One region of the Virgibacillus sp. MG-45 genome, then DNA from elsewhere that is predicted to be linked to it. Evidence: a T-box and tRNA genes for the amino acid it is inferred to sense, from the RefSeq annotation. Region 1 holds a T-box; the other holds one or more tRNA genes.
What was found. A T-box is a leader RNA that pairs with one kind of tRNA and senses whether it is charged. The one in region 1 lies ahead of ileS (isoleucine--tRNA ligase), so its partner is inferred to be a tRNA-Ile.

Region 1 (15,361 bases):
ATCTGCTATGGAAATTGGGCGTCTTAGTGTATGTCCATTCACAGATAAATGGATAAATTGCCCTGGCTTTGCACACTTACTTACCCGATTATTTTGTAGCACCATTTCGATTGTATCCTTTGCAATTTGGTGCTTTTGTTGAATTCGTAATGGTTCTTTTCTCATCTCTTTACACAGCCTCTTTATTCGTTATAGAAATCAATTTATTATCCATTTAATATAGTACGTTGCAGTCCACATGAAAAAACGTTTCGGATCGGAAAGCGTCCCATCTGAAGCTTTATCATCGAGTGGACGCTTTAAAAACAATGTTCCCTTCAACGATTGTTAACGTAGGTTGACCTTGCACCTTCCAGCCATGAAATGGGGTGTTTTTTCCCTTCGAAAAAAATTGAGCTCGGTCAATTAAAGACACTTCTTCTATATCTACTACGGTCATATCCGCGACAGCTCCTTCTTCGAGCTTGCCGTACGGAAGGTTAAATACAAGAGCAGGCTTTATCGTTAGCCATTCTACCAATTGCTGTAAGGTTACTTGCTTTGTTTTTACAAGATACGTATAAAGCAACGGAAAAGCTGTTTCGAGTCCAACGATTCCAAATGGAGAATCGAGCATTCCTTTTGCTTTTTCATCAGTAGCATGTGGGGCATGATCCGTTGCAATAAAATCAATTGTCCCATCAAGTAGACCTTCTAATAAGGCTTGTTGGTCTGCTTTACTTCGAAGGGGTGGATTCATTTTAAAATTTGTATCTTTTGTAATGATTGCCGTTTCATTTAATAGAAGATGATGTGGTGTAACCTCCGCAGTTACATGGATCCCTGCTTTTTTTGCATCTCGAATGACACGAACAGATTCCTTTGAACTAACATGGCAAACATGATAATGACATCCTGTTGCTTCTGCTAATAATACGTCTCTTGCAATTTGTACGGATTCACTTAGTTGCGGAATTCCCGGTAGCTCTAATCGCTCACTAACAAGCCCATCATGCACAACGCCACCATACACAATGGAGTTATCCTCACAATGGGCAACAATCGCTTTTCCACAAGCAGCCGCTTCCTTCATCGCACGTAGCATTACATCCGCTGTTTGAATCCCAATCCCATCGTCTGTGAAGGCAAAGGCCCCTTCCTCAGCAATTGCTCTAATTTTTGTTAGTTTTTCACCTTGCAAACCTTCCGTAATTGCTGCATATGGAAGCACCCGAACGCATGCCTTTTCTTTTATTTTTTTTTGTAAAGACCGTATTTGTTCTACATTATCTGGAACAGGATTTGTATTAGGCATCGCACAAACGGTTGTAAAACCACCTCGCGCTGCTGCTTTTGTACCTGTTTCAATTGATTCTTTATGCTCGCCACCCGGCTCACGCAAATGAATATGAACATCAATAAAACCTGGCAACAATAGCTGGTTATCGCAATCGATGACTTGATCTACTTGTGAATGAAGCGCTCCGCCAATCGAAATAATTCGATCGTCTTCAATTAATACCTCACAGTTTTCCGTTGTATTATCCGGCAATAAACGCTTGGCGTTCTTTAGCAGCATGCGCATTGGTAATCCCCCATCCTTCTAATAAGTGTGTTATTACAGCCATCCTGGCATAAACCCCATTCTCCATTTGCTTAAAAATTCTTGAGCGATTACATTCTACTAAGGATTCATCTATTTCAACTCCTCTGTTCACTGGAGCGGGATGCATAATGATAGCATTCGGTTTCATTTTACGTTCACGTGCTTTTGTCATTCCATAATGCGCTAAATAGTTTTGTAATTCTTTTTTATTTGCATGACGCTCATGCTGGACACGAAGTAGCATAATCACATCACAGCGTTCAACTGCTTCATCAATCGTTAAGGCTGGAATTTCTAAACAAGGATCTTCAAATCCAGGTGCAGCACTAATGAATACATTCGCCCCTAACCTTTGCAAGGCTTGCGCATTGGAATGTGCAACTCTACTGTGCTTAATGTCGCCAACAATTGCGATATTCAAGTTTGAAAAATCTCCAAACTCTTGATAGATTGTTAGTAAATCAAGCAAGCATTGCGTAGGATGCTCTTTCGTTCCAGCACCTGCATTAATAACTGGAATTGCCATTTTATCCGCGAGCCCTTCTATCCAATTATCATCATGATGACGAATAACGAGAAGATTTGCTCCAATCGCCTCAAACGTTTTCGCTGTATCGTACAATGATTCTCCTTTTTTTATACTAGACGTATCTGCATGAAAATCGATGACTTCCATTCCTAATTTTTTCTGGGAAACGATAAAGCTCATGCTCGTTCTCGTACTCGGTTCAAAAAATAAATTCGCAGCAAATAAAGGAGTATCTATTTTTCTTTCATTTTTCCGATGCTGTTCTGCACTTTCTAATAACGACATGATTTCCCCCACAGATAATTGATCTAATGAAATAAAATGTTTCATAGCTTCCTCCTTAACAATAGTATGAAATTTCATCCCACAATCCTATTGGTCTTTGTTCAGCTCCATAAAAAAAACTCTTTGCGAATTTTAGTCGCAAAGAGATGAACGTATCCTTATCTAGCAATACGTAAGCTGTGCGACCTTGTAAATCTCGCTGGATTTTCTTAAAGGTCTTTCGATATTTAAACTTTTTCATATAGACTAACAGAATCATCCTGCTCATCAGTTTCCTGTAATTGAACGACGATAATCTCCTGATCCGATGTTGGAATATTTTTCCCCGCAAAATCTGCTCTTATCGGTAGCTCTCGATGTCCTCGATCAACAAGCACTGCTAATTGAATTTGCGAAGGTCTACCAATATCCATTACTGCATCCATTGCTGCTCTTACTGTTCTTCCTGTATAAAGGACGTCATCAACTAAAATTACTTTCTTCCCAGTAATGTCGATCGGAATATTTGTATCCTTTAACTCTGGATCATTAGACTCAACCGCGATTTCTAAATCATCACGATACAAGGTAATATCTAATTCTCCTAAAGGTACTTCCAAGCTCTCAATCCGTTTAATATTATCCTGTAACCTTTTAGCCAGCGGGACCCCACGAGTCTTAATTCCTACTAAAATGATATCCTCTCCACCCTTATTCTTCTCCAGAATTTCATGTGAAATCCTAGTCAGCGCACGATGGATAGCCGAATGATCGAGTAAATCGGTTTTTTTTCGCATGCCACCACTCCTCCCAAAAAAAATTCCCTTTCTCCACGAGGAAAAAGGGATAAACAATAACGAAGATATCCGTTCCCTTGTAGCCTCACAGGACTATATTAAAGGTTCGATTCATTGTTATTATTATTCCAAACTCTACAACCGTTGTCAATACATATTCTTCATATCGTCTAATAATTGGTTAAAATATGCTGGAGCATCGACTTCAAATCGCATCCTCTCTCCAGTTCTAGGATGCTGGAAGCCGAGCACCTTGGCGTGAAGTGCTTGGCCGTTGATTTGCAAGGTTTTTCGTGGCCCATACTTTAAGTCTCCAACGAGTGGATAACCTATATACCGCATATGCACCCGAATTTGATGGGTTCTTCCTGTTTCAAGCTGACACTCAATATGTGTAAATTTTTCAAATCGATGGATGACCCGAAAATGGGTAACTGCTTGTTTTCCCTTATCTACAATTCCCATTCTTTGACGATCATTCGGATCTCTGCCAATTGGGGCATCAATCTTTCCGTGTTCATGATGAATAACCCCATGAACAAGGGCTTCATATTTGCGTTCCATTTGTTTATCCGCTAATTGCTCTGCTAAATGAATATGTGCCTGATCATTTTTTGCTACAACAAGTAAGCCACTTGTATCTTTATCAATTCGATGAACGATTCCAGGCCGTTCGACTCCGTTAATCCCCGATAAGTCATCACAATGAGCCAATAACGCATGAACGAGTGTACCAGTTTGATGACCAGCGGATGGATGAACTACCATACCCTTTGGCTTATTTACAACTAATAAATCACTATCCTCATACATAATATCTAATGGGATGCTTTCTGGCTCTAAATTCAAAGGAACTGTTTCTGGAATTTGCCACTGAATAACATCCCCTGATTGGCATTTATAATTCGGTTTGACAATCTCTTCATTCACTGTAACATTTCCGTCTGTAATCCAATCTTTAATTTGTGAACGTGATATTTCTGGGTTTATCGACGACATTAATTTATCAATTCTTGTTTTTGCCTCCGTATCGGCGACAACATGCTGAAAGCTCATTTAGCTGTTCCTTTCCGTTGTTTCTTTTCGTCTATTATTGTAGCAATAATTACCATTCCTACGCCAACGACTAATGCTGCATCGGCAACATTAAAAATTGGGTAGTCATAATTAAATAGGATAAAATCAAAAAAATCGACAACCTCTTTCCGAAACAAACGATCAATAAAATTACCTATTGCTCCGCCTAAAATAAAACTCAGCGCAATTGCTAGTAACTTACTTTCTCTTGCAAACTTCTGAAGGTAATAAACTACTGCTATAACGACAATAATCGTAATGATATAAAAGAATACCATCTGGTCTTGTAAGATTCCCCATGCTGCTCCTTTATTTCGGTGGGAGGTAAGATAAAAGAAACCATCAATAATCGGTATTTGTTCATACAACTCCATATTTTTTACAACAAGCCATTTTGTAAACTGGTCAACGGCAATTATGCTTGCTGCAATAAGGTAATACCATATCATGCGCCATCCTCCGTTATATTCAATTTGTACATCGTTTCGAATCATCTGTGTCATATTAAAAGGCTGTCCGCAATGGATTTGTTTATGCACCTTTTCCATGGGACAGCCTAGTAGCTTACACCGTAATTAAGACGAATAATTTGTTTTTACGATATCCGCACAACGCGTACAAAGGGTTGGATGCTCCTGATCTTTTCCAACTGTATTGGAAGCAACCCAGCAACGTTCACATTTTTCTCCAGTATGCTTTTGAACTACAATATCAACATAGCGGAAAGGTTTCGCATTTTCATCCTTCTCTACAATTTCTGCCTCTGACACGATAAATAATTGGTGTAGATTCGGAATCGACAATAAGATGTCTTTCGTTTCTTCGTCTTTTGGCACAAGCGTAATTTTTGCCTCTAACGATTTCCCGATAACCTTTTCATTCCTTGCTTCCTCTAGCGCTTTAAGCACATCGTCACGAACGAGCATGAAGTGGTTCCATTTTGTTTCCTCTTGAACGTCGAACTGTGCAATCTTTCTTGGCTCTGGAATATCAGTTAGCTGAACACTTTCTTCCGTAACACCTGGAATATACTCCCATACCTCATCAGCAGTATGTGGAATTATTGGTGTCAACAGCTTCACTAATGTTGTTAAAATTTCATAATAACCGGTTTGAATACTTCTTCTTCTATGATTGTCTTTTGCTTCAATGTATAATACATCCTTCGCAAAGTCTAAATAGAAGGAGCTTAAATCATCCGCACAGAAGTTATGGATGCGATGAAAGATTGGCGAATATTCAAATGCATCATAGCTTGCACGCACATCTTTTACTAGCTGCTGTAATCGATAGATCATAAAACGATCTACTTCCTCTAGGTTTTCCTCTGCTACACGATCTGTCTTCGGATCAAAATCTGCTAAATTTGCAAGCATAAAGCGGAAGGTATTTCTAATTTTACGATAAGCCTCCGATGTTTGCTTTAAAATATCGTCCGAAATTCTAACGTCAGCCTGATAATCAACGGAAGCAACCCACAAGCGTAAAATATCGGCACCAAGCTGCTTTAGAACCTTAGATGGCAAAATCACATTTCCTAATGACTTACTCATCTTACGGCCATCTCCATCCATAACAAATCCGTGGCTTACTACATTTTTGTAAGGTGCCTTACCGGTAACAGCAACTGCAGTTGATAAGGATGAATTAAACCAACCACGATATTGGTCACTTCCTTCTAAATACAAGTCTGCAGGTCGCTGATGATCGTCTCGTCCTTCAAGAACTGCCTCATGCGATGAACCCGAATCAAACCATACGTCCATAATATCGGTTTCTTTCGTGAATTTTCCGTTCGGACTATGCTCCGATGTAAATCCATCTGGAAGTAATGCTTCTGCCTCTTTTTCAAACCATATATTAGATCCATGCTCTTTAAACAATTGAGAAACATGATTGATGGTTTCATCCGTAATTATTGGTGTTCCATCCTCGCCATAAAAGACAGGAATCGGAACCCCCCACGTACGTTGACGAGAAATACACCAATCCTCCCGATCACGGACCATATTATAGAGACGTGTTTCTCCCCATGCAGGATACCAATTTACTTTTTTAATTTCATCTAAAATATTTTGACGAAAATCCTTAATCGATGCAAACCATTGCGATGTTGCTCGGAAAATCGTCGGTTTTTTTGTTCTCCAGTCATGTGGATAAGAGTGTGTAATAAATGAAAGCTTTAGAAGCGCTCCGACCTCTTCTAATTTTTCCGTAATTGGTTTATTCGCTTGATCATAAAATAATCCTTCAAAGCCAGGAGCTTCATTTGTCATAACTCCTTTTTCATCAACAGGACACAATGCATCGATACCATAGCGCTTCGACACGTAAAAATCATCTTCCCCATGACCAGGTGCAGTGTGTACACAGCCAGTACCAGCATCTGTTGTCACATGATCTCCTAGCATCACAAGTGAATCACGATCATAAAACGGATGCTTCGCAACAACTTTATCTGCCTGTTTTCCGACAAACGTGCGAATCGTTTCGCTGTTTTCCCAGCCTAATTCTTCAGCAACTGTTTCCAATAATTCTGTAGCTACGACAAAATGATTAGCACCCACCTTCACAACCGAATATTCAAGCTCCGGATGTAAGCTAATTCCTAAATTCGCTGGAATAGTCCAAGGTGTTGTCGTCCAAATAATAATTTTTTCTCCGTTCTTCAATACATCATTTCCTTCTTTTACATCAAACGCGACATAAATGGAAGGAGATCGCTTATCTTGATATTCAATTTCTGCCTCTGCTAAAGCAGATTCAGATGATGGTGACCAATAAACAGGCTTTAATCCTTTATAGATATAGCCTCTTTTAGCCATTTCACCAAATACTTTAATTTGAGCTGCCTCATAATCCTTTGTTAATGTAATGTAAGGATTATCCCAATCACCACGAACACCGAGTTGCTTAAATTGAATCCGTTGATTATCAATTTGGTTCATTGCATAGTCAGCACATTTTTGTCTAAACGCTGCAATACTCATTTTTTTACGATCGACTTTTTTATTTTTTGTTAAAGCAGCTTCAATCGGTAGTCCGTGCGTATCCCACCCAGGGACATATGGCGCTTGAAAACCCGTCATTGATTTATAACGAACGATAAAATCCTTTAATATTTTGTTTAAGGCATGACCAATGTGCAGATCTCCATTCGCATATGGGGGACCATCATGCAAAATAAATAACGGTCTTCCTTTTGTTCGTTCTTGAACCTTTTCATATAAGTTGTTTGCTTCCCATTCTTGTTGCCTTAATGGTTCTTTATTCGGTAAATTTCCACGCATCGGAAAATCTGTCTTAGGCATAAGTAATGTTTCTTTATAATCCATCATAATTTCCTCCTATAGTCCAAAATAATATAAAAAGCCTTCTAATCCCAGAAGGGACGAGAAGACTCGCGGTACCACCCTTATAAATTTAAATAGCAAAGCTACTTAAACTCACTCGATATTCGTAACGTGAATAAACGTCCTTTCCTACTCAATAGCGGTAATGCTATTTTTCGTAAGGATACTCCAGAGTGATTTTCTAAAAGAAGTACTGTAATCAGGCTCCCACCATTTCCCGACTCGCTTCACAGCCTTTGCTTTTATACTTTCTCTTTCACCGTAGTTACATATTAAAAAATGATTTCATTCATTACATGATAATGAATTATATGTAAAATTGCAATATACGTCAAGCTTTATGATTCATTTTCAACAAGATCTAATTCTTCTTCCACATCTGTATCCAATAAGCCTTCCCAATCATTGGTAGATATCATATCGAGTTGCGCTTCAACAAGCATTTTTAGTCTTGTTCGGAAGACTTTTGCTTGTTTTTTTAATTCTTCTACTTCAATAGAAATTCTTCGTGACTTACTCAACGCTTCGTTAATAATACGATCCGCATTTTTTTCTGCTTCTTTAATGATAAGCTTTGATTCTTTTGTTGCATTGCTCTTTAACTCTTCCGCTGTTTCCTGCGCAATTAATATCGACTTATTTAAAGTCCCTTCAATATTCGTAAAGTGACTTAAACGATCCTTCATTTGCGCTACTTGCTCTTTTAATTCTTTTCTTTCTCGAATTACGATTTCATAATCTTTAATTACTTGATCAAGAAATTCATTTACTTCATCTTCATCATACCCTCGAAAGCCTTTTGTAAATTCTTTATTATGAATATCTAATGGTGTTAATGGCACATTGGCCACCTCCTCATCTTATTTACCAAAAAACTTGTATACGAACATTGTTTATCCTATATTTCGACAAAAAAACATCAGATTCCTGCATTTTCAGTTCATTATTTTAATAAAGCGGCAGTAATTCTAATTTTGTCTTTTTTTGTACGTCCATTGACATCAATAAGCTTACTTCTTCCTTTTCCTCGTAGGGAAAGAATATCTCCCGGTTGCACGAGGAATTTAGCATCATCCACCACACGAAAATTAACCTTTACTTGTTGCTTATTAATGTATTCATTTGCTTGCTTTCTGGGTATATTATATATTTCTTTAACTATATTATCCAGCCTTAAAGAGGAAATCGTCTTTGATACTTCTTCCCATATAGGCGCTACTTCAATAAGTTGATTAAATGATACCTCATGTAATTGTATACTAGCTCGTTTTACAGCAGTTAACTGAGTCATTACAAACGGTGAAATTTCTTTAGCTAGAACAATTTGAATGATGCCATTTGATACATATATATCCCCAAGCTTTTCTCGTTTCACTCCAAGCGATAAGAAAGCTCCTAATACATCTCGATGCTCAATTTGAATAAACTTGTCCGGATACGTCGCTTCTAAAAGGACCACCCCAAATGATTCTTCAGTTATCTCTTCATAGTACGGTGAAATCACTGCTCGTTTTCGTTCAGAATAATTACCGCCACCAAACAAATCTAACGTCACATCATCGCCTGATGAATTGACAAGCATCCGAACAATCTGTTGTTCTCGTGGGTCTAAAAAATCAGTGAGCCTTGATTGAAAACGGGTTTCAACCAAGGTTTTCCAAGATAAAACTTGATCAATAAATGGGTATTCCTCTTTCCGAAAGTGCTGATAAATTTCCATAGCTTTAACCCTTAATACACAAGTATTTTATAAAGCTCCCACACACCAACCTTTGCCAGTTGTAGCACTATAATCGCTACGATTGGTGAAAAGTCAATCATTCCTAATGGCGGAATTATTTTACGGAATTGTTCTAAATATGGTTCAACAATCTTCCCTAAAAATTCACCAACAGTTGATTCTCGCGCTCCTGGGAACCATGACATAAAAATATAAATAATAATCGCGAATATATAAACATATAACACAAAATCTAACAATCTAAACAACTGAAACATAGGCTCTTACCATCCTTTTTCTAATTCATCCTCTTCTTCAAAAACATCGGTGATCTTGCCAGAAACGTCAACATTATCTGGTGTACATAGAAAAGTTTCCGCACCCAACTTTTGGATATCACCATTAATTGCATATACTGTACCACTTAAAAAATCAACAATTCGTTTTGCCTCATAACGATCTACACGTTGCAAATTAATTACAACAGAACGTCGATTAACGACATGATCAGCAATTTCCTGAACTTCATTATAAGACCTTGGCTCGCAAAGCACCATTTTTGATGATGCTTGTTGCATTGATGTCAAGTTAACAACATTATCCTTGCGCTGCTTATCATCCATCCCCGGTGTAGGCATCGCGTCTTCTACATATTCATATTCATCATCCATCGTAAAAAATGATTTTAGCTTATGTTTAATACTCATATCTTCACCACCTTATAAAAGCTTTTACATATATGTATTTTTCATTTAGTGGTCGGAACCAACAAGCTTAGATCCAATCCGTATATGGGTAGCTCCTTCTTCAATAGCGATTTGATAATCATTACTCATCCCCATTGATAAATAGTTACATGGTGCAAAGGGATATCCTTTATTTTGAACAGATACACGAAGTGCATGAAGTTGCTTAAAAACCGATCTAATCTTCTCTTTATCATCTGTATGTGGTGCCATTGTCATTAATCCAACTACGTTAATTTTTTGAAACAAGGCTAGCTGCTCAATAAAGGGCAGTACTTCTTCCATAGCCAGTCCATGCTTTGACGCTTCTCCACTTACATTTACTTGAACAAAGCAATCCACAGGTTTATTTGCTCTTTTTTCAATTTCTTTTGCTAAAGAAATGCGATCTAATGAATGAAGCACATCAATTTTATCTATCACATCTCTTACCTTACGAGTTTGCAATGTTCCAATAAAATGCCATTTCGCTTCATTCGTAAAATGCGCATACTTCTCTAAAAAACCTTCAAGTCGATTTTCGCCTAAGTTGACAATTCCTGCATCAATTGCTTCTCTTGTTCGTTCTATTGTAACATATTTCGTTACGCCGATAAGTGTAATATCATTTGGATTTCGATTTTTTTGCATACATACATTATCTATTTCTTGTTGAATTGTTGCTAAATTTGCGGCTACATCCATTATTGCCATGTCTCCTCCTCATTATAAGCACTCATCAAAGCCGATATATCCTAACATTCTTCCAGTCTTTCCATTATCGCGCCGATGTGAGAAAAAGAGTTCTTCGTCGCGAAATGTGCATAAGTTTGTTCTTTCTATATTATGACGTAATATACCATTTTGTAAAAGGATTTCGACGTTTAATTGCTTTAAATCAATCATATATCGACCATTCTCAAGATAGGTGACAGTTTTGTCAACGTGCTGCTTAGGAATCTGCTTCATTACATAATCATCTACCTCATAAAATTGCTGACTTATAGATGGACCAATGGCAACTTGTAATTGATTAACAGAAACGCCCAATGCGATCAATGCGTGTACCATTTCTGCAGCGATTCCTTTCACAGTACCTTTCCATCCTGCATGTGCGATTCCAACATAACCTGTTTCTGGATCGTAAAAAAAGAGAGGTACGCAATCTGCAAAAAAAGCGGTACAAAGAATCCCAGGTTTATTTGTAATTATACCGTCTGTACCTTTAATGGAAGTGCTCATCGAGCTAGCTCCCTTTCCTTTATCCTCATCATCCACGATTTTTATCTCCACTCCATGCACTTGTTCTGCACATACCCAATTTTCGACTGCAAAATGCAGCTTCTGTGCAAGTAGATTTCGGTTTTCGATAACATTTTCATGTAAATCATCAACATGAAGTCCAAAATTAAAGTGATTATATGGCTCTTCACTTACTCCACCTCTTCTTGTAGTAAAGCCTACACGAAGATTTGGGTTACTTTCTTGCCATTTTTTTATAACAAAGATATTCTCATCCAAATTAAATGGTTCGTTCACATTGATCAACCCCTATATAGAATACTCGTATTATTTTACCATATTTGAAACGAGGTTGTTCTACATTCATTGCTTTGTTTCCTCATATAGGATGGGCTCCTCTATTTGTTTAACTAGGATCACATCCGAACCTATTGTTACAATTTGTTCCCAATAAATAATCATTTCTTCTGCTTTTCCGAATAGTCCTTTTTTCTCACGTAAGTAAATAATAATCGCTGTAATTTTTCCACGGCTTGGATCAATATCTAAATCAGAAATGTGACCGATTCTTTCCCCACTATTAATAGCTATAACTTCCTTTACTTGAAGTTCTGATAATTTTATCATTACGCTCACCTTCCTTCTTTTATTTATATGCAACGAATGCCTATTTTTTCATAAAAAAACGGAACAGGCACATCCTGTTCCGTTTTTTTATTCAAACATTTGCTTATTCATTTGACTGATCGCTGCTTTTTCAAGTCTTGATACTTGTGCTTGAGAAATACCAATTTCCTCTGCAACTTCCATTTGGGTTTTCCCTTGAAAAAAACGTTTATTTAAGATCATTTTTTCACGTTCATTCAATCGGTACATCCCTTCTTTCAAAGAAAGCTTGTCTACCCAACCTTCATCTTTATCCTTATCGTCACTTATTTGATCCATCACATATATTGGATCTCCTCCATCATTATATATTGGCTCAAATAACGAAACCGGGTCCTGAATCGCATCCATTGCAAATATAATATCAGAATGAGGAATCCCCATTTCTTCGGCTATTTCCATTGGGGTTGGTTCTTTAGAGGTTTTATTGATTAGCTTTTCTCTTACTTGTAGTGCCTTATAAGCAATATCTCGTAAAGAACGTGACACACGAATTGGATTATTATCCCTTAAATATCTGCGTATTTCACCAATAATCATTGGAACCGCATATGTAGAAAATCGTACATTATGGCTTAAATCAAAATTATCAATTGATTTCATTAATCCAATACAACCAACCTGAAACAAGTCATCTACATACTCTCCACGATTGTTAAAGCGTTGAATAACACTTAACACTAAACGTAAGTTTCCATTTACAAGTTCTTCTCGTGCTGTTAAATCACCTTCTTGCATCTTTACAAATAATTTACGCATTTCCTTGTTTGTCAACACAGGTAATTTAGACGTGTCAACTCCGCAAATCACTACTTTATGTCTAGACATTCTGTACCCTCCCGATTGGAGATGCTGTTCATGGACAGTATCTCCGACCCGGGAGTTTTTTATGCAATAGATAAAAAATAAATTCATCTATTCAGTTACTGAAATAAAGTGCCTATTCTAGCTAAACCATCTTGTTAAATTCTTTTTTTAAACGACGGATAATTTTCTTTTCTAGCCTTGATATATAGGATTGGGAAATGCCCAGCATATCTGCAACATCTTTTTGCGTTTTTTCTTCTTCCCCTATTAATCCGAAACGCAATTCCATTATCTGTTTTTCTCTTGCGTTTAATTGAGATAGTGCATCCTTTAAAAGATGTTTATCCACTTTTGTTTCTAAATCCTTTGTAATAATGTCATCATCTGTACCAAGGACATCTGACAACAATAGTTCATTCCCATCCCAATCAATATTTAACGGTTCATCAAACGATATTTCTGATTTTAGTTTATTATTCCGACGCAAGTACATTAGAATTTCATTCTCAATGCATCGAGACGCATATGTAGCAAGCTTTATCTTTTTTTCAGGATTGAATGTATTAACTGCTTTAATGAGACCGATTGTTCCAATACTTATCAAATCTTCAATATTTATTCCAGTATTCTCAAACTTGCGGGCAATATACACTACAAGTCGTAAATTCCGCTCGATTAGAACTGCTCGCGCTGATCTATCTCCTTTTGGAAGCAGCTCTAATAATTCTTTTTCTTCATCTTTACTTAATGGAGGTGGAAGTGCTTCACTCCCGCCAATATAATATATTTCCTCAGACTTTATTCCCAACTTAATTAATACCTTATACCACCATAAACGTATACGTAACCTCATAATTCTCATATCGATCCGCTCCTTCATTTTCATTATGCAGAATTCATTATTGCTAGCTTTACAATTTGTGGATGCAGTAAGCAATGATACATCTGATCACCCGTTAGTGTAGCAAATTGGATACCAACAAGTACCTTAGATGTTTCTATCGAGTGATTATGATAGTGAATAACTAAATGATCTGGCTTTATTGCTAGCATAAAGCTATTCTTTCCCGCAACACCTTGATATGGAATCAGCTGGATTACATCTTCCCATCGAGATGGAATGTTAGCTATATTCAAAGTTTCATAAATAGATTTTAATGTTGTCCAGTCGTCTACTGAAAACCAATTTTTTAGAAATGGTTCATCACAAATAACAACTGGTTTTTTTGTTAACGGGTCAACTAGCTGATTTCCACTATCGATATATCCTGTTGTTGAATAAGTTTCACCCTTTATCGTAAGATCAATTGAATAAAGCTGATCATATCGGATTTTCTCTATTGCGTGCTTGTCCATACGCCACTTCGTAAAGAACCATGAAATAGGGAAGCCTAAAATAACAAAAGTCCAGCTAACTGGATCACCAAAACCACTTTGAAATGTAAATAATCCTTCAGCAGAGATGCCAATAGGACGTTGGAATAAATAATGTACAGCTATCAATCCTCCTCCAATTGAAAAGGTTGTAAAATAGAACAAAAAGAGTAATTTTAGAAATCGTTTAACCGAGTACCAACGAAACGTACACCCAATAATAAGAAGGGAATAGGCAATTTTTCCAATGACTGTTGATGAAAATGAATTTGGATAATAGAGTGTAATCGGGACAAGAAGCGATGCAATAAAAGCACCAACAACAAGCCTTTTCACCGTAGTTTTCTCTTTCGCTATTGCTTGTGTCAGCATTAAGAGCATCATATCAAGAAAAAAGTTTAGCGCCCAAACGACATCAAGATAAATCGTCATCCTTTCCCTCCCATCAAAACCCCCAATGCCCAATAGACTTCGCCTTCAGTTCTTCTCACTTACAAAAACTAGATAATGTTTAAAGACAAATACGCAATGTTTCATTTTTTAGAAACTATGAAAAGTATAGCTGACGCTTCTTGCAAAGTCTGTCAATTCTTGTATGCAAAAATAGACTATTTTGTACTAGTTATCACCTTATTTGTCGGAGAAATATTACGAGTATATAAGTGAACGAATAATCTAAAAAACAAAAAACAAACAGCTATAATGTATAGCTGTTTGTTTGTAAAATTCGAATTCAATTGTAAATTAAAACCTATCGATCACGATTTCGGTTTCTTAAAAAGGTTGGAATATCAAGCACATCATCTTCCTGCCTTACATGCTGTCCTTGTCCAGCATCTCTTGAATAATCCTCTGTCGCTCTCGTGGCAGCCTGTTGATGATGATGGATAACAGGGCGTTGCTTTGGCTGTGGTTCAACCTGCTTTGATTCGTCAAACCCAGTAGCAATTACTGTTACAATAATTTCGTCTTTCAAACTTTCATTAATTACAGAACCAAAGATAACATTTACCTCATCATCCGCAGCTGTAGTTACTAGATCTGCAGCTTCTTGCACTTCATAAAGACTTAAATTCGTACCGCCAGTAATGTTCATAAGAATTCCATGCGCACCATCAATAGATGTTTCTAATAATGGGGAGGAAATTGCCTTTTTAGCAGCTTCGGTTGCTCTATTTTCACCTGTCGCAACACCAATACCCATTAATGCAGATCCCTTATC
Region 2 (15,361 bases), on a different contig from region 1:
GAGAAGGAAGCTTCAAGCCGTTAGAGGGAACAAGTCCTTTTATTGGAAAAGAAAATCAACTAGAAAAAGTCAATGAGATAAAGCTAGAAACGATAGTACCAGAAGAGAATGTCTCTCGTGCCGTTGCTGCTATGCTTGAAGCCCATCCATATGAAGAAGTTGCCTATGACATCTATTTACTTAGCAATAAAGGAAAGAACTATGGGATAGGAAGAATCGGCGAGCTAGAAGAGGACATGACTCTTGCGGATTTCGTTGCTCATGTAAAGCAATCACTCGGGGTGCGAGGATTGCGTGTTGTCGGTAATTTATCGAAAAACATACGTACAGTAGCTATTTTAGGAGGTAGTGGTGAAAAATATATTCCACAAGCGATCCATAAAAAAGCAGATGTATTTATTACTGGAGATGTTACCTTCCATACTGCTCAAAACGCGTTGGATAGAGGATTAGGGATTATTGATCCTGGTCATTATATTGAAGCAATAATGAAGCAGTCCATGAAAGATTTTTTAAAGCAGCTTTCTTCTGCATATGGAGTGGACGTTATCGCTTCTGCGGTAAATACAGACCCATTTCAATTTTTATAAAGCATTCAACACTAACGAAACAATCTTCGAAAATGGAGGGAAATAATGGAGATAAATAAATTTGAGCAATTTTCTTTTAAACCCGAATTAATGCACGCCTTGGAAAAGCTTCATTTTACGAAACCAACTGAGATTCAGACAAAGGTGATACCTGCAATTCTTCAAGGGAAAAGCGTCATCGGTCAATCCCATACAGGGTCTGGCAAAACACATGCTTACCTATTACCTTTATTCCAGCAAATGGATGTATCTAAAAGAGAGGTTCAATTTGTGATTACAGCTCCAACAAGAGAGCTTGCAATGCAAATCTATGATGAAGTAAAAAAAATCATTCGCTTTTCAAATCAAGAAGAAAAATGGATCGCAAAATTATTGGTTGGTGGAACAGATAAGCAGCGAATGATGGAGAAGCTTAAAGAACCCCCACATATTATTGTTGGAACACCCGGTAGAATTTTAGACATGGTTAAGGAAGAAGCAGTATCTATCTTTACTGCGAGTTCTTTTGTAATTGATGAAGCGGATTTAATGTTGGATTTAGGTTTTATAAATGAAGTTGATCAACTACTTTTACGGGCAAAACCGAGCATTCAACTACTTGTTTTTTCAGCTACTATTCCACAGCGGCTAGAACATTTCTTTAAAAAATATTTAGAAAATCCGCTTCATGTAAAAATAGGAGATGAACTCTCACCTACAACAATGGAGCATCGTTTAATTGCGGTAAGACATCGAAATAAAGCAAATATGATCATGGAAATCTCTAAAACCATTCACCCTTATTTAGCGATGATATTTGCGAATAGTAAAGAGCATGCCAATGAATTAGCTGGTGAGTTACAGGAAAAAGGGCTAGATGCTGGAATATTGCACGGTGGATTAAGTCCAAGAGAAAGAAAAAGAGTGTTAAAGGATATTCAACATTTGCGTTTTCAATACATTGTTGCAACTGACTTAGCAGCTCGAGGAATTGACATTAAAGGGGTAAGCCATGTTATTAATGCCGATATTCCAAAAGAAGAAGAATTCTATATTCATCGTGTTGGAAGAACGGCTAGAGCTGGATTAGAAGGAACAGCAATTAGCTTGTATACAGAAGACGATATCCCACTCATTGAAAAATTAGAAGATAAAGGGCTAACTTTCCGCTTTTTTGATGTTAAAAATGGCGAGTGGAAGGAAGCACATCCATGGAATAAAAGAAACCTTCGTACGAAAACAACAACAGATGTGGAAAAGGAAGCTTGGAAGCAAGTACGAAAAACTAAAAAAGTAAAGCCTGGCTATAAAAAGAAAATGAAAAAGCAGCAGGAGCAAATTAAAAAGACGTTAATTAGAAAAAAGAAATATAAGAAGTAATCTTTTAGCAGGAGAGGTGGAGAAGCATGTTGAAAATAGGATCTCATGTATCAATGAGTGGGAAAAAAATGCTCTTAGGATCGAGTGAAGAAGCACTATCTTACGGTGCCACTACATTTATGATTTATACTGGCGCGCCACAAAACACAAGAAGAAAACCAATTGAAGAGTTAAATATTGAACAAGGTCAATTGCATATGTCTGAGAATGGAATTACCGATATTGTCGTTCATGCTCCATATATAATTAATATTGGTAATACTCAAAAGCCAGCAACCTTCGAGCTTGGTGTTAACTTTTTACGAAATGAAATCGATCGTACAAAAGCTATTGGTGCGAAGCAAATTGTTCTTCATCCAGGCGCACATGTTGGTGCAGGAGTTGAAGAAGGAATTAATCGTATTGTTCAAGGGTTAAATGAGGTTCTGGAAAAAGATGACGACGTGCAGATTGCATTAGAAACAATGGCAGGTAAAGGATCAGAAATTGGTAGAAGCTTTGATGAATTAGCCAAAATTATTGATGGGGTCACGTATAATGAGAAGTTATCTGTTTGTTTAGATACATGTCATATCCATGATGCAGGCTATGATGTTGTGCACGATTTTGATGGCGTCTTAAATGAGTTTGATAAAATTATTGGTGTAGATCGGATAAAAGTTGTTCATGTAAATGATAGTAAAAATGAACGAGGAGCACAAAAGGACCGTCATGAAAACATCGGCTTTGGACATATCGGGTTCGACGCTTTACATTATGTTATCCAACATCCGCAATTTGCCGATATTCCCAAGATTTTAGAAACGCCATTTGTAGGGGAAGATAAGAAAAATAAAAAAGCTCCATATCTTTTTGAAATTGAAATGATTAAAAGTGGTAAATTTGATGAGCAATTAAAGCAAAAAATTCTTAAAGCTTAAAAGAAAAGGAATAGTGCCCATTTGAGCATTATTCCTTTTCTTTATGCAAAAAATCCTTCTAGACCATATGTTTTGATAAGTTCTTTAAATAACTGATTCGCTTTCATTGCTGTTTCTTCATCTGTAATTAACGCCAAGTCTTTTAGCATTTTTTTCCTTCCGCTTTCGTGAAATGGATCTATTTTTTGTGTGCGAATGTATGTTGAGATTTGTTCCGCCTGACTTCTTGTAATCGAAAATCCATATTCTCTTGCATATTGTTGGATTTCACGAGGAGATGTTTGTTTTATTTTCTTTAATGCAAGTTCTTTAATAAAGTCGTTCATCTAATAACTCCTTTCATAAATAAACGTTCCGTCTTAGTATATGGATGAAAAGAAAAAATGTATCTTGTACGAATGAGCTCTTACGTCTGTTACCAAAAAATAACGTCTTTTTTTTTCGCAGTTATCCATAAACTATGCATGCACCTCAATTTTAAAAAGGAGGTTGGTTCCAGAATGGATGATTATAAAGGACGAAATGAATTTAACGATTATGGAGAGAATAATGTAGAACGAACGGCAGAATCAGCTAACTACAACACGCCCAATACTACTTTATCATCCTTTAGTAAGCGTGATGCAGAAACAGCTGCAGAATTAACTGCTAATAATACCCGGGCGGCAATTAACGATAGAGATGACGACAGAGCGTACGAAGCGGGGAGTGCAATTGGATGGATAGCATTAGCTTTATCCATCGCTTCCTTTTTTTGGGTCCCCATCATCTTCGGTGGAGCAGGGATTATTGTAGGGTTTGTAGCTCGGAACCGCGGAGTTACAACTTTAGGGAATATTGCGATTGCAGCTGGAGCTATCGCAATCGTTATATCCTTATTTGTAAGTCCATTTGTATAGATAAAGGAGAAGAGGCTTTAAATAGCCTCTTTTCTTGTATTATAAAAAACATTATCAGGGAACTTCGTCGCTATAAACAGGAAAAAAGTAATATTTTCCTGGTGTTAGCTGATATGGATTGACAGATGGGTTTGCAATTTTAAAATCAAGCATTATTTGTTTAATATCGATTTCGATTTCTTCCTGTTTATTTACTTTCTCAACAATTGAAAGCACATTTTCACCAGGAGCTACTTGTTTTTTAATTACATAAAAGGAACCTATTTGTTGCATTTCGTCATCTTGTAGTCTTGGCATATTAGCTTCTTTAAATAAATCCTGATACATACTAAAAGCAAGCAAAAGAATTACGATATATATTGCTAATCTTTTAATAAAGTTCATTTTAATGCCCCTTTTCATGAAACCTATTATAATAAAGGTACGTATTATAATATGAACTGTAATGGAGGTGGCCTCGATGGAGATTTTTTCACAGGATTGGATAGGAATTGTAATAACTGGCTTAGGTACTTTATTTTTAATAGGTGAAATATTAGTCAATATGCGTGGTTTTTTTGCCTTATTAGGAATTGGTTTTATTACTGTATATTTTTCGGTATATCTAGAAACAGGCTCTCTTATGCTTATGCTTATTATTTATTTTGTTGGATTATTACTCATCATAATCGATGGAAAGCTACTTAATGATGGAACGTTAGCGACTATTGGTTTAGCAAGTATGCTTACTGCTGTTGCACTTCCTGCTCCGAATTTCACTGCGGGTCTTTATGCTGTTTTAGGCGTATTATTAGGCGGAGGCATGTCTTTTCTATTTTTAAAGGTGTTTAAACGAAGAGAAATGTGGACTAAAATCACACTTACAGATCAATTAACAAATGAAGCAGGCTACAATTCAATGAATCAAGAATATGGAAAGTTATTGAAACTAGAAGGTATAACACTTACAGATTTGCGTCCGGTCGGTACAATTCGTATAAATCAAAAAGATTATAGTGCAGTATCAAATGGGCAATGGATTCCTAAAGGAAGCAATATTGTTGTTGATCAAGTAGATGGAACAAAAATTCTTGTATCAATAAAAGATTAATATTACTAAATATAAAAAAGATCCGTGAGCATGTGCTTATGGATCTTTTTTTAAGCCACTTCGAATGAAAACGATTTATTTGGGGAATCAATGAGATAGAAATGGATGATTTTATATATATATTTTAATTAATTGTAAATTTAATGTTAAGTATGTCGAAAGATACTTTACAAAGCGTTATGAATTTACAATAATGGAGAAGGTGTCACATATAATCTTAGCATTTGAAGGGATGGAGTACCGTTGGAAATTGATATTCAAACACTCCTATTTGAATTTATAGGTGGATTAGGAATATTTCTTCTTGGAATAAAGTATATGGGAGAGGGTTTACAAAGATCTGCTGGTGATCGACTTCGAGATATTTTGGATCGATTCACAAGCAACCCATTTTTGGGTGTATTAGCGGGAATAATTGTTACCATATTAATCCAAAGTAGTTCAGGAACAACTGTGCTTACGGTTGGACTAGTAAACGCGGGCTTCATGACGTTAAGACAAGCTATTGGTGTTATCATGGGGGCAAATATCGGAACAACTGTAACAGCATTTATAATTGGTATTGATATTGGTGAGTATGCATTACCGATTATTGCGCTCGGTAGCTTTCTTTTATTTTTCTTTAAGCATAAAAAAGTAACTGCAATTGGACAAGCCGTATTTGGATTTGGGGCTTTATTTTTTGGCTTGGAGTTAATGAGTAGTGGGATGTCACCATTAAGAAGTTTAGAGGCATTCCAACAGCTTACATTAGATATGAGTCAAAGTCCTATTTTAGGTGTAGTTATTGGAACAATATTTACATTAATTGTACAAAGTTCTAGTGCAACAATCGGAATTTTGCAAGGGTTATTTGCGGAGGGAGCAATTGAATTACAAGCTGCCATCCCTGTTCTCTTTGGAGATAATATTGGAACTACAATTACAGCAATTTTAGCGTCTTTAGGAGCTTCTGTTGCTGCAAAACGAGCTGCTTACACACATGTAATCTTTAACTTAGTAGGAGCTACCGTATTTATAGTGTTCTTAGGATTGTTTACGAAGTTTATTTATTTACTTCAAGGACAATTCTCACTGAATCCAGAAATGACGATTGCTTTTGCACATGGAAGCTTTAATATAGCCAATACGATTATTCAATTTCCATTCATTGGAGCATTGGCTTGGATAGTCACGAAACTAATTCCTGGGCAAGATGTAATTGTAGAGTATAAGCCGAAACATTTAGATCCTATTTTTATTCAGCAATCTTCGACACTTGCGCTCGATCAGGCAAAGGCAGAAATCATCCGTATGGGTGAATATGCGTACAAAGGCCTTGAAGAAACGAATCTTTATTTAACAACACATCAGCAAAAGCATTCGGAAATGGCAATGCAAATTGAAGGTGCGTTAAATAATCTTGATAGAAAAATCACCGAATATCTTGTGGAGATTTCAGGCGGTTCTATGTCAGAGTTAGAAAGTGCAAAGCATACTGCGCTAATGGATACAGTTAGAGATGTTGAACGTATCGGTGATCACTTTGAAAATATTATCGAGCTCATTGATTATAAAATTTCAAATAAGGTGACGATAACAGAGCAAGCACAGGAAGACTTAAATAATATGTTTGATTTAACAATTCTTACGGTAAAACAAGCAATTAAAGCACTCGAAAGTATGAATAGAGAAGAAGCACTAGCTGTTATTCAAAAAGAAGATCAGATTGATAAAATGGAACGAACCTACCGTAAAAAACACATCATTCGAATGAATGAAGGCCTATGTACTGGTTCAGCAGGTATTGTTTTCGTTGATATTATCAGTAATTTGGAACGTATAGGAGACCATGCTGTTAATATAGCTGAAGAAGTACTTTCAGACTAAAATGTTTTATAAGAAAGGGATTAATAGGAACATCCCTTTCTTATCTTTTTTAATTTTCTGTATAGCGTATCGTTTTCCGAAAATAATTTTTATGTTGAATTCCCTTTTAGAAAATGCTATAGTAATTATTGTCGTCATAATAAGAATGCGAATACATAGTTGATAAAAAAGTGCTTGACAGTTTTTGTCGAACGTGATAAATTATATTTCGTTGTCATTTTGAAAAAATGGTTTAGGAATCACAATTGAGTGAGTGGGAATAAGTTCCTAAATGTCTTTGCAAACGACAAATAATAAAAATGATGTTGATATTTTTCCACAGTAGCTCAGTGGTAGAGCAATCGGCTGTTAACCGATCGGTCGTAGGTTCGAATCCTACCTGTGGAGCCAATTTGGCGGTGTAGCTCAGCTGGCGAGAGCGTACGGTTCATACCCGTGAGGTCGGGGGTTCGATCCCCTCCGCCGCTACCAACTTTACATCATTATGGCGGTCGTGGCGAAGTGGTTAACGCACCGGATTGTGGCTCCGGCATCCGTGGGTTCGATCCCCACCGATCGCCCCATTAATAATTTGATAAACGGACCCTTAGCTCAGTTGGTTAGAGCTATCGGCTCATAACCGATCGGTCGCAGGTTCGAGTCCTGCAGGGTCCACCATTAATATCTCGGAGGTATACCCAAGTCTGGCTGAAGGGATCGGTCTTGAAAACCGACAGGGGTGTCAAAGCCCGCGGGGGTTCGAATCCCTCTACCTCCTCCATACATATGTAATTAGAAGAATTAACGCTCGGTAGCTCAGTCGGTAGAGCAAGCCGCAACCTTCCATGATAAGCACCTATGTGCAGGCTTGCGAGGAGTGCGACTTCACAGAAAAGCATGCAACACGACGAGCAAAGAATGCTTCCTTGAAAAGACATCGAAATAAGTTTACGAGCGAGGACACATTTTAAAAATTTCATACATTTATATGGCTCGGTAGCTCAGTCGGTAGAGCAAAGGACTGAAAATCCTTGTGTCGGCGGTTCGATTCCGTCCCGAGCCACCATTAACGATTATAAGCAACGATAAGTTGTTTTTTTTGTGCATAAATTTCCTTTAACACCATTTTTATCGTGCAAATGGTTTGCAAGTTTTCTAAACCTTTGATAACCTAATTTTGAAAGGGACGTAAGCTTACCCTTTATATTAAAGAATTTTGAGGAGGAATTATTTATGGCAAAATTTGAATTACCTGAACTACCTTATGCATATGATGCATTGGAGCCTACTATTGATAAAGAAACAATGAACATTCACCATACAAAGCATCATAACACGTATGTAACGAATCTTAATGGTGCAATCGAGGGACATGCAGATCTTCAAAACAAATCATTAGAAGAGCTTATTAGTAACATGGATGCAGTTCCAGCAGATATTCGTACAGCAGTACGTAATAATGGTGGTGGTCATGCAAACCATAGCTTATTCTGGAAAGTACTTTCCCCTAATGGCGGTGGTGAACCAACTGGTGAGCTGGCTGATAAGATTAATGGAACGTTTGGTAGCTTCGATAAATTTAAAGAAGCATTCGAAACAGCAGCTAAAACTCGTTTTGGCTCAGGCTGGTCTTGGTTAGTTTTAAATAATGGCGAATTAGAAGTGATAAGCACGCCAAACCAAGACAACCCATTAATGGAAGGAAAGACGCCATTATTAGGCTTGGATGTTTGGGAGCATGCATACTACTTAAAATATCAAAATAAGCGTCCTGATTATGTTGCAGCATTCTGGAATGTAGTAAATTGGGATGAAGTAACAAAAAATTATAACGCAGCAAAATAAACTTTAATTAAAATGAACATGGGAATTCTTCCTATGTTCATTTTTTTTGGCAGCTTCAATGGTGATTTCCTTAGTTTCAAACAAGTGACGTCTATTCTTGAATATTTGTGCATGAATTGCTCAAACTAAATGTGAAAGCAAAGGAGCAATGAATCATGCAAAAAATTCTCCAGCACGTTGTCGGAAAAGACGGTATTAATCGAGATCTAGTGCTACTTTTAGTTATTGGTGGATTATATTCTTTGGGTATATTCCTTTCAAATACATTTGTAAATGTTTACTTATGGAAACAAGCAGGAGATTATTTAACAATTGCTATGTATAATCTGGCAATTTTTTTATTTCAACCTACTACATTCATTTTTGCAGGAAAAATTGCCAAAAAGGTCGATCGAATCATCGTTCTTCGTCTTGGGGTCATTTTTTTATCGCTTTTTTTTCTCTTTGTGTTAATTATTGGTGAGAAAGCTGCAACGTTTAATTTTTTGCTAGGAAGCTTACTAGGAATTGGATATGGCTTTTATTGGTTAGCGTTTAATGTACTTACCTTTGAAATCACTGAACCAGAAACGCGAGATTTTTTTAATGGGTTTCTTGGTATTCTACAATCATTCGGAGGTATGGTTGCTCCTCTTAGCGCAGGCTTCATCATTGCAAATCTCCCAGATAATATAGGATATACTACTATTTTCACCATATCGTTTTTGTTGTTTATCGGTGCTGTTTCTGCCAGTTTCTTTCTAAAACGACGTCAAGCAGAAGGTGACTTTTACTTTCGACGTGTGCTTGAAGAAAGAAAACAGAATAATAATTGGAAGCGTATTTTAAATGCGCATATATTTCAAGGATTACGGGAAGGGATTTTTACATTTGTTATAACGATATGGATTTACCTTGTAACAAATAGTGAACTCGCATTAGGAATGTTTAATTTATATTTTTCGGGTTTGTCTTTTGTGTTTTACTTTTTAGCAACAAAATATATTAAACCACATTCACGAAAAAAGGCTATATTATTTGGAAGTGTAATACTTTATTTTTCTTTGTTTATCATTCTGTTTCAATTGAGCTATGTTTCATTAATAATTTATGGCATTTTGATTGGAATTGCGTATCCAATTATTAATGTTCCATACTTTTCATTAACCTATGATGTAATTGGGAAAGCATGGAAGGCAAAGGAGCTTAGAGTAGAATATATCGTAGTAAGAGAGCTATACGTTAATATCGGAAGAGTAGTTTCCATTCTCGTGTTCATAGGTGGAGTTACACTTATAGAAGCAGAAAAAATTATTCCTGTGCTGTTGCTTGTTTTTGGAACAGGTCATTTGTTTATCTACTTCTTTATTAAGGATATATATTTAAAAAGTATTCCGAATAAGGAAACATTAGTCAAATATCAAATGACAGATGAAAAAAATCGATAAAGGTCTTAGCTTCCCCTTATAATAGATGTTATAATTAAAAATACACATGTAATGAATATATAGTTTAAGGTAATGGGGGAGTAACATGAATAAAAAGAAAAAGAAGAAAAAAGCACAGCTTCCTTTTCGTTTAAATATATTATTTTTTGTTGTGTTTATATTATTTTCAGTATTGATATTACAGCTTGGTGTTGTACAAATATTGAATGGGGAGAGTTTTCAAGAAGAAATTGATCGAACAATTCAAGATACTACAAGTGTTCCTGTACCGCGAGGGAAAATTTATGACCGTAATCATAATGTAGTCGTAGATAATGAAGCCCTTTATGCAATCACGTATACGCCACCAAAGGGTGTGCAAGCAGACGATCGGTTAGAAGTGGCAGAAAGGCTTGCTAAATACATTTCAATGTTTGATAAAGATCCAAAAGAAAAGAAAAAACAAATAGCTCGGATAACAGATCGTGATAAAAAAGAATATTGGTACTTGCTTCATTCCGATGAAGCAGAAAAAAGGTTGAGTCAAAAAGAAGCAGCAGATATGGAACCCGGAGAACAGTATCAAACTATTCTTGATCGCATTACCGAAGAAGAAATTAGTCATTATGATGAACAGGATTTAGAAATTATCTTGATTAAAAAGGAACTAGATAAAGCGTATTCGTTAACACCACAAATTGTAAAAAATAATGGAGTAACTCCTGAGGAATATGCTCGTGTAGCAGAGCATTTAAATGAAATGCCAGGTATTAACGCTACAACAGATTGGAATCGTGCATATCCATATAAAGATACAGTGCGCAGCATTATTGGCAACATTACGGATGAAAAAAGAGGAATACCTCGTGAGAGCATGGAATATTACTTAGCGAAAGGCTATAGTAGGAACGACCGTGTCGGTATTAGTGGCTTAGAAGAGCAGTATGAGGATGTGCTTCGTGGTAGGAAGGAAAAAATCGAATATACGACAAATAAGAATGGGCAAGTTGTAGATATGGAAACAGTTGTCAAAGGTGAGCGTGGCAAGGATCTTGTGCTTACCATTGATATGGAATTTCAAGAGAGGCTAGATAAAATTGTTCGTGAGGAATTGAAAAAAACAATTAATAAGCTGCCATCACTAAACAGATATTTAGAAGATGCGATTGCCGTTGTCATGAATCCGAAAACAGGGGAACTATTAGGTGTTTCTGCACAGCATTATAACCGGAAAACAAATAAATACGAAAATGCGGATTATAAGGCGTTATATGATGCTCATCGACCAGGATCTTCGGTAAAGGGAGCAACAGTTTTAGCAGGATATGAAGAAGGAGTTATTTCTCCTGGAACGCGATTATATGATAGTCCAATTAAAATAAAAGGTACACCTACGATGAAGTCTTACAAAAATATGGGGTGGGTTGATGATTTATATGCATTAGAGAAATCCTCCAACGTATATATGTTTCATATTGCACTTCGTATGGCTGGCGAATATTCGACACCAAATAATACACCCGTCAATTTTAAGGGTGATCCGTTCTTAAAAATGCGTAATTATTTTAGTCAGTTTGGCTTAGGTGTGAAAACAGGAGTTGACTTCCCATATGAATCAAGTGGATTTAAAGGGAACGCACCATTGGCAGGGAATTTACTTCATTATTCTATCGGACAGTATGATACCTATACAGCATTGCAGCTTGCACAATATGTGTCAACGATAGCGAATGGTGGATATCGCGTGAAGCCCCATTTTGTGAAAGAAATTCGCGAGCCTAGCCCTTCTGAAAAAGATGTAGGACCGGTTTTTCGAACGATTCATCCAGAAGTACTCAATCGAATTCAAATGAAAGATGCATATATTGAACGCGTACAAAAAGGTTTTAGAAGAGTTTTTACTACAGGAACTGCTAGTGTGTTTGCGAACGAACCGTATAAAGCAGCAGGGAAAACGGGTACAGCAGAGAATGAAGTATATAAAGATGGGAAAAAGCTTGCGGATACAGAAAATCACATATTAGTAGGCTATGCTCCATATGATGATCCTGAAGTGGCCTTTGCGGTTATTATTCCAAATACTGGACTTAGCAGTAGCCAGCATCCAAGTAACAAAACGATTGGAAAAGGCATTTTAGACACGTATTTTGAATTAAAGGAAGAACGTGCAAAAGAAAATGTAACAGATGCGAAAGAAGAGACGGAATCAGAAGAATAAGCTGAATAATAAATGAAAGCAGGCAGCTTTTCCGATAGGAGAAAGCTGCCTGCTTATTTAAGTTTATCTATCTTGTAATTGCCTCTGCAATTTCAAAAAAGCTCATTCCGCTGTTTACTTTAAACTCGCCTTGTTGAACGCGAGTACTGTAATTTTCTTTTTCAAGATATTGATTAAATTTAGAAGCATCGTCAATTATTTTATTGCTTTCAAGCATGTCCCCAATTTTAGATGATGGCATGCCAGATTCAATCTTGACTGTATATGTTTTTACTTCTTCTTTTTTCGTTTCTTCTACAGGGTTCGACTGATCTTTGTCATCTTTAGCTGTATTTGTATCTGTGCTATCAGAATTATCTTCTTTTGTTGATTGTGAATCATTATCTTTTTTGGAGTTTTCACCAGAGTCTGGCTTAACAGCCTGTTTGCTTGTATCTCCATTTACGGATAATGTAATGTACTCTGATTCTGTTAAGACTCGATATCCTTTATCTTTCATTTCTGAGATCATTTCGTCTACTGACATATTTTGTGCAGCTTTTTCAGGGTTATCGAAAAAGTAAAATACAGCGAGAAGAATGAGACCCGCCGTAAAGAGCCCTATAGAAAACGAGCGTATAAAATATTTCACTTCTAGTCACCTTGCTTTTCTCTAATTTTTACTTGCTCACTTTGAAGGATTTAAACGCTTGTTTCCTTTGAATACGCTAGTTCGCTAGATATATCATCGCCTAGCAATTCTTCCTCCAATATTTTAATTTTTTTCTTCATTTGATATGTATCCTGCATCGTCGCAATCGATAATTGTTCGATTTGATTTTCTAATTCGTCAAATTTATCTTTCATAAAAAATGAATAGACAAATAAAACAATTGCTACGCCAATAATGGCAAATCCTGCAAGTATCATTTTTCTTACCCTCCATAATATTAGTCAATATTAGTTATACCATACAACACCAAAAGTGAAAACAGTAAATTTTAACAAGAGCATCTTGATTGATTGGTTAAGATTTGATATTATAAATAAGTCTGATATGAAGTAATTTGAATGTTCATGGCAAGATTTGATAGTTTGGAGGGAAAATTCATGCGCGTAAACATCACGTTAGCTTGCACGGAAACAGGAGATCGCAATTACATTTCAACAAAAAATAAGCGTACAAATCCTGAACGTCTTGAGCTTATGAAATATTGTCCACGTCTTAAAAAACATACGTTACATCGTGAAACAAAATAAAAACGAGAAGCTTTCCAGTTATCCTTTACTTTTTGGCAAGAAAAGGATTAAAATGGAAAGCTTTTTGTTTATAAGCTCTTTCATATTCCTTTCATCGACATTGTCATCATTTCAACACTAAAGTGTTATTCATTTTCCATTTATAAAATATAAGCTATAATTTAGGTAAGTATACGATTCATTGGAGGGAAATAGACTGGATAAAAAACAACTGCGTGAGCGAGGATTAGCCATTCTCCAATCATTTACCAATGAGAATAGAGCGGAAATTGAAAAGAAATTAGTGCACTATTTAACAAACACATCTTGGTGGACCAAGGCGAAGACTATTGGTGTCACGCTTTCTATGGGTGAAGAGTGGAATACTGATAGAATTATTGAGGCATGCAGAAGAGAAGGAAAGCGGGTTTGTATTCCTAGATGCTTGCCACAGTCAAGAAAATTAGAATTTTATACATATGAGGATGAAGCACAATTAGAAATTGTCTATCATCATTTACGTGAGCCTATTCCTAACAAAACAACATTTGTCGCAAAGAACGAGATTGACTTACTTATTGTGCCGGGTATTCTTTTCGATGTTGATGGATATCGACTTGGTTTTGGTGGGGGTTACTATGATCGTTATTTAGTAGATTTTCAACAGCCTACCATATCATTGCTTCATACAAAGCAGTTAAAACAAAAACTTCCGGTGGAGCGGTTTGATATTCCTGTTAAACATTTAATAACAGAACATGGTGTATTGATTTGACGGTGAGGGATTAAGATGAACAGATATGCGAGACAGATGTTATTTGAACCAATTCAACAAACTGGACAGGATAAACTTGCTAATAGTGCAGTTCTAGTTGTAGGTGCTGGAGCATTAGGAACTGTTATATGTAACCAATTAGCAAGGGCAGGTATTGGAAAAATTCGTTTAGTTGATCGCGATTATGTGGAATATAGTAATTTACAACGGCAAATTTTATTTGATGAGTCGGATGCGGCACAATCGATACCAAAAGCAATTGCTGCCAAAAACAAGCTACAATCCATTAATAGCGAGATAGAGATAGAAGCATTTGTTGCAAATGTTTCAAACGATAATATTGAACAATTCGTTTCTGGCGTTGATGTAGTCATGGACGGTACAGATAACTTTGCAACGCGTTATTTATTAAATGACATATGCTATAAAAAAAATATTCCTTATTCATATGGTGGTGTTGTTAGCTCAAGAGGAATGACAGCTTTCTTTATCCCTGAAGAGACCCCGTGTATGCGTTGTTTGTTTAAGGGTGAAGCTAATTCAAATCAAACGTGTGATACCGTCGGGGTAATTGCTCCTGCTGTGGACATCATTTCTTCCTTACAAGTAACAGAAGTATTCAAATACTTAACCGATAATACAAAGCATTTGCGACGTACATTAAAGACGATAGACATTTGGTATAACCATCAATACGATTTAAAATTTCCAAAGCCTGATTCAAATTGTCCGTCGTGTCAGAAGCGTGTGTTTCCTGCTCTCATGAAAGCAGGTGTCTCAGAAGAAACGGTGCTTTGTGGAAGGAATACGGTGCAAATTCATCAAGAAACGCATTTTGATCTTGATGAACTAGCAACTAAATTATCGCGTGTTGCTACTATTAAAAAGACACCGTTTTTACTTAAGGTTCTCTTTGATGAATCAATTACATTTGTTATTTTTTCTGATGGACGCGTGCTTGTTCAAGGGACAGAGGACACGCTAGTTGCTCGCTCCTTTTATGATCGCTATATCGGTTCTTAATGTATAATTTGGGCCATAGCGTAAATAACTAAAACACCACGAAACAAATAAAGGGGTGTTTTTGTGAGAGGATTCGTCTTTTTTACTGTAATAATAACAAGCTTTTCACTATTGTATAAATGGAGATATCGCCTGTTAAATACATTGCTTGCAATTGGACTGATACGTCG

Region 2: it has a tRNA-Ile gene. The T-box ahead of ileS (isoleucine--tRNA ligase) is inferred to sense a tRNA for this amino acid. The anticodon was not compared.

What each region holds. Positions count from the first base shown of each region.
Region 1 is NZ_JAXOFU010000001.1:4,794-20,154, forward strand. It holds gene SPK86_RS00030 (dihydroorotate dehydrogenase electron transfer subunit) at 1-165, opposite strand, end outside; gene SPK86_RS00035 (dihydroorotase) at 284-1,564, opposite strand; gene SPK86_RS00040 (aspartate carbamoyltransferase catalytic subunit) at 1,521-2,444, opposite strand; gene pyrR (bifunctional pyr operon transcriptional regulator/uracil phosphoribosyltransferase PyrR) at 2,627-3,175, opposite strand; gene SPK86_RS00050 (RluA family pseudouridine synthase) at 3,323-4,231, opposite strand; gene lspA (signal peptidase II) at 4,228-4,701, opposite strand; gene ileS (isoleucine--tRNA ligase) at 4,828-7,587, opposite strand; T-box leader at 7,637-7,874, opposite strand; gene SPK86_RS00065 (DivIVA domain-containing protein) at 7,944-8,447, opposite strand; gene SPK86_RS00070 (YlmH family RNA-binding protein) at 8,549-9,325, opposite strand; gene SPK86_RS00075 (YggT family protein) at 9,337-9,603, opposite strand; gene SPK86_RS00080 (cell division protein SepF) at 9,610-10,032, opposite strand; gene SPK86_RS00085 (YggS family pyridoxal phosphate-dependent enzyme) at 10,078-10,755, opposite strand; gene pgeF (peptidoglycan editing factor PgeF) at 10,777-11,589, opposite strand; gene SPK86_RS00095 (YlmC/YmxH family sporulation protein) at 11,656-11,919, opposite strand; gene sigG (RNA polymerase sporulation sigma factor SigG) at 12,007-12,786, opposite strand; gene sigE (RNA polymerase sporulation sigma factor SigE) at 12,908-13,627, opposite strand; gene spoIIGA (sigma-E processing peptidase SpoIIGA) at 13,651-14,571, opposite strand; gene ftsZ (cell division protein FtsZ) at 14,891-15,361, opposite strand, start outside.
Region 2 is NZ_JAXOFU010000002.1:71,803-87,163, reverse strand. It holds gene SPK86_RS02650 (Nif3-like dinuclear metal center hexameric protein) at 1-590, shown strand, start outside; gene SPK86_RS02645 (DEAD/DEAH box helicase) at 636-1,949, shown strand; gene SPK86_RS02640 (deoxyribonuclease IV) at 1,976-2,869, shown strand; gene SPK86_RS02635 (DUF2624 domain-containing protein) at 2,911-3,195, opposite strand; gene SPK86_RS02630 (DUF4190 domain-containing protein) at 3,370-3,768, shown strand; gene SPK86_RS02625 (hypothetical protein) at 3,823-4,152, opposite strand; gene SPK86_RS02620 (NfeD family protein) at 4,229-4,858, shown strand; gene SPK86_RS02615 (Na/Pi cotransporter family protein) at 5,102-6,727, shown strand; tRNA gene SPK86_RS02610 (tRNA-Asn) at 7,043-7,117, shown strand; tRNA gene SPK86_RS02605 (tRNA-Met) at 7,122-7,198, shown strand; tRNA gene SPK86_RS02600 (tRNA-His) at 7,215-7,290, shown strand; tRNA gene SPK86_RS02595 (tRNA-Ile) at 7,308-7,384, shown strand; tRNA gene SPK86_RS02590 (tRNA-Ser) at 7,395-7,487, shown strand; tRNA gene SPK86_RS02585 (tRNA-Phe) at 7,697-7,772, shown strand; gene SPK86_RS02580 (superoxide dismutase) at 7,940-8,551, shown strand; gene SPK86_RS02575 (MFS transporter) at 8,707-9,978, shown strand; gene SPK86_RS02570 (peptidoglycan D,D-transpeptidase FtsI family protein) at 10,064-12,175, shown strand; gene SPK86_RS02565 (hypothetical protein) at 12,243-12,806, opposite strand; gene SPK86_RS02560 (hypothetical protein) at 12,857-13,084, opposite strand; gene rpmG (50S ribosomal protein L33) at 13,265-13,414, shown strand; gene SPK86_RS02550 (5-formyltetrahydrofolate cyclo-ligase) at 13,596-14,168, shown strand; gene SPK86_RS02545 (ThiF family adenylyltransferase) at 14,184-15,191, shown strand; gene SPK86_RS02540 (hypothetical protein) at 15,255-15,361, shown strand, end outside.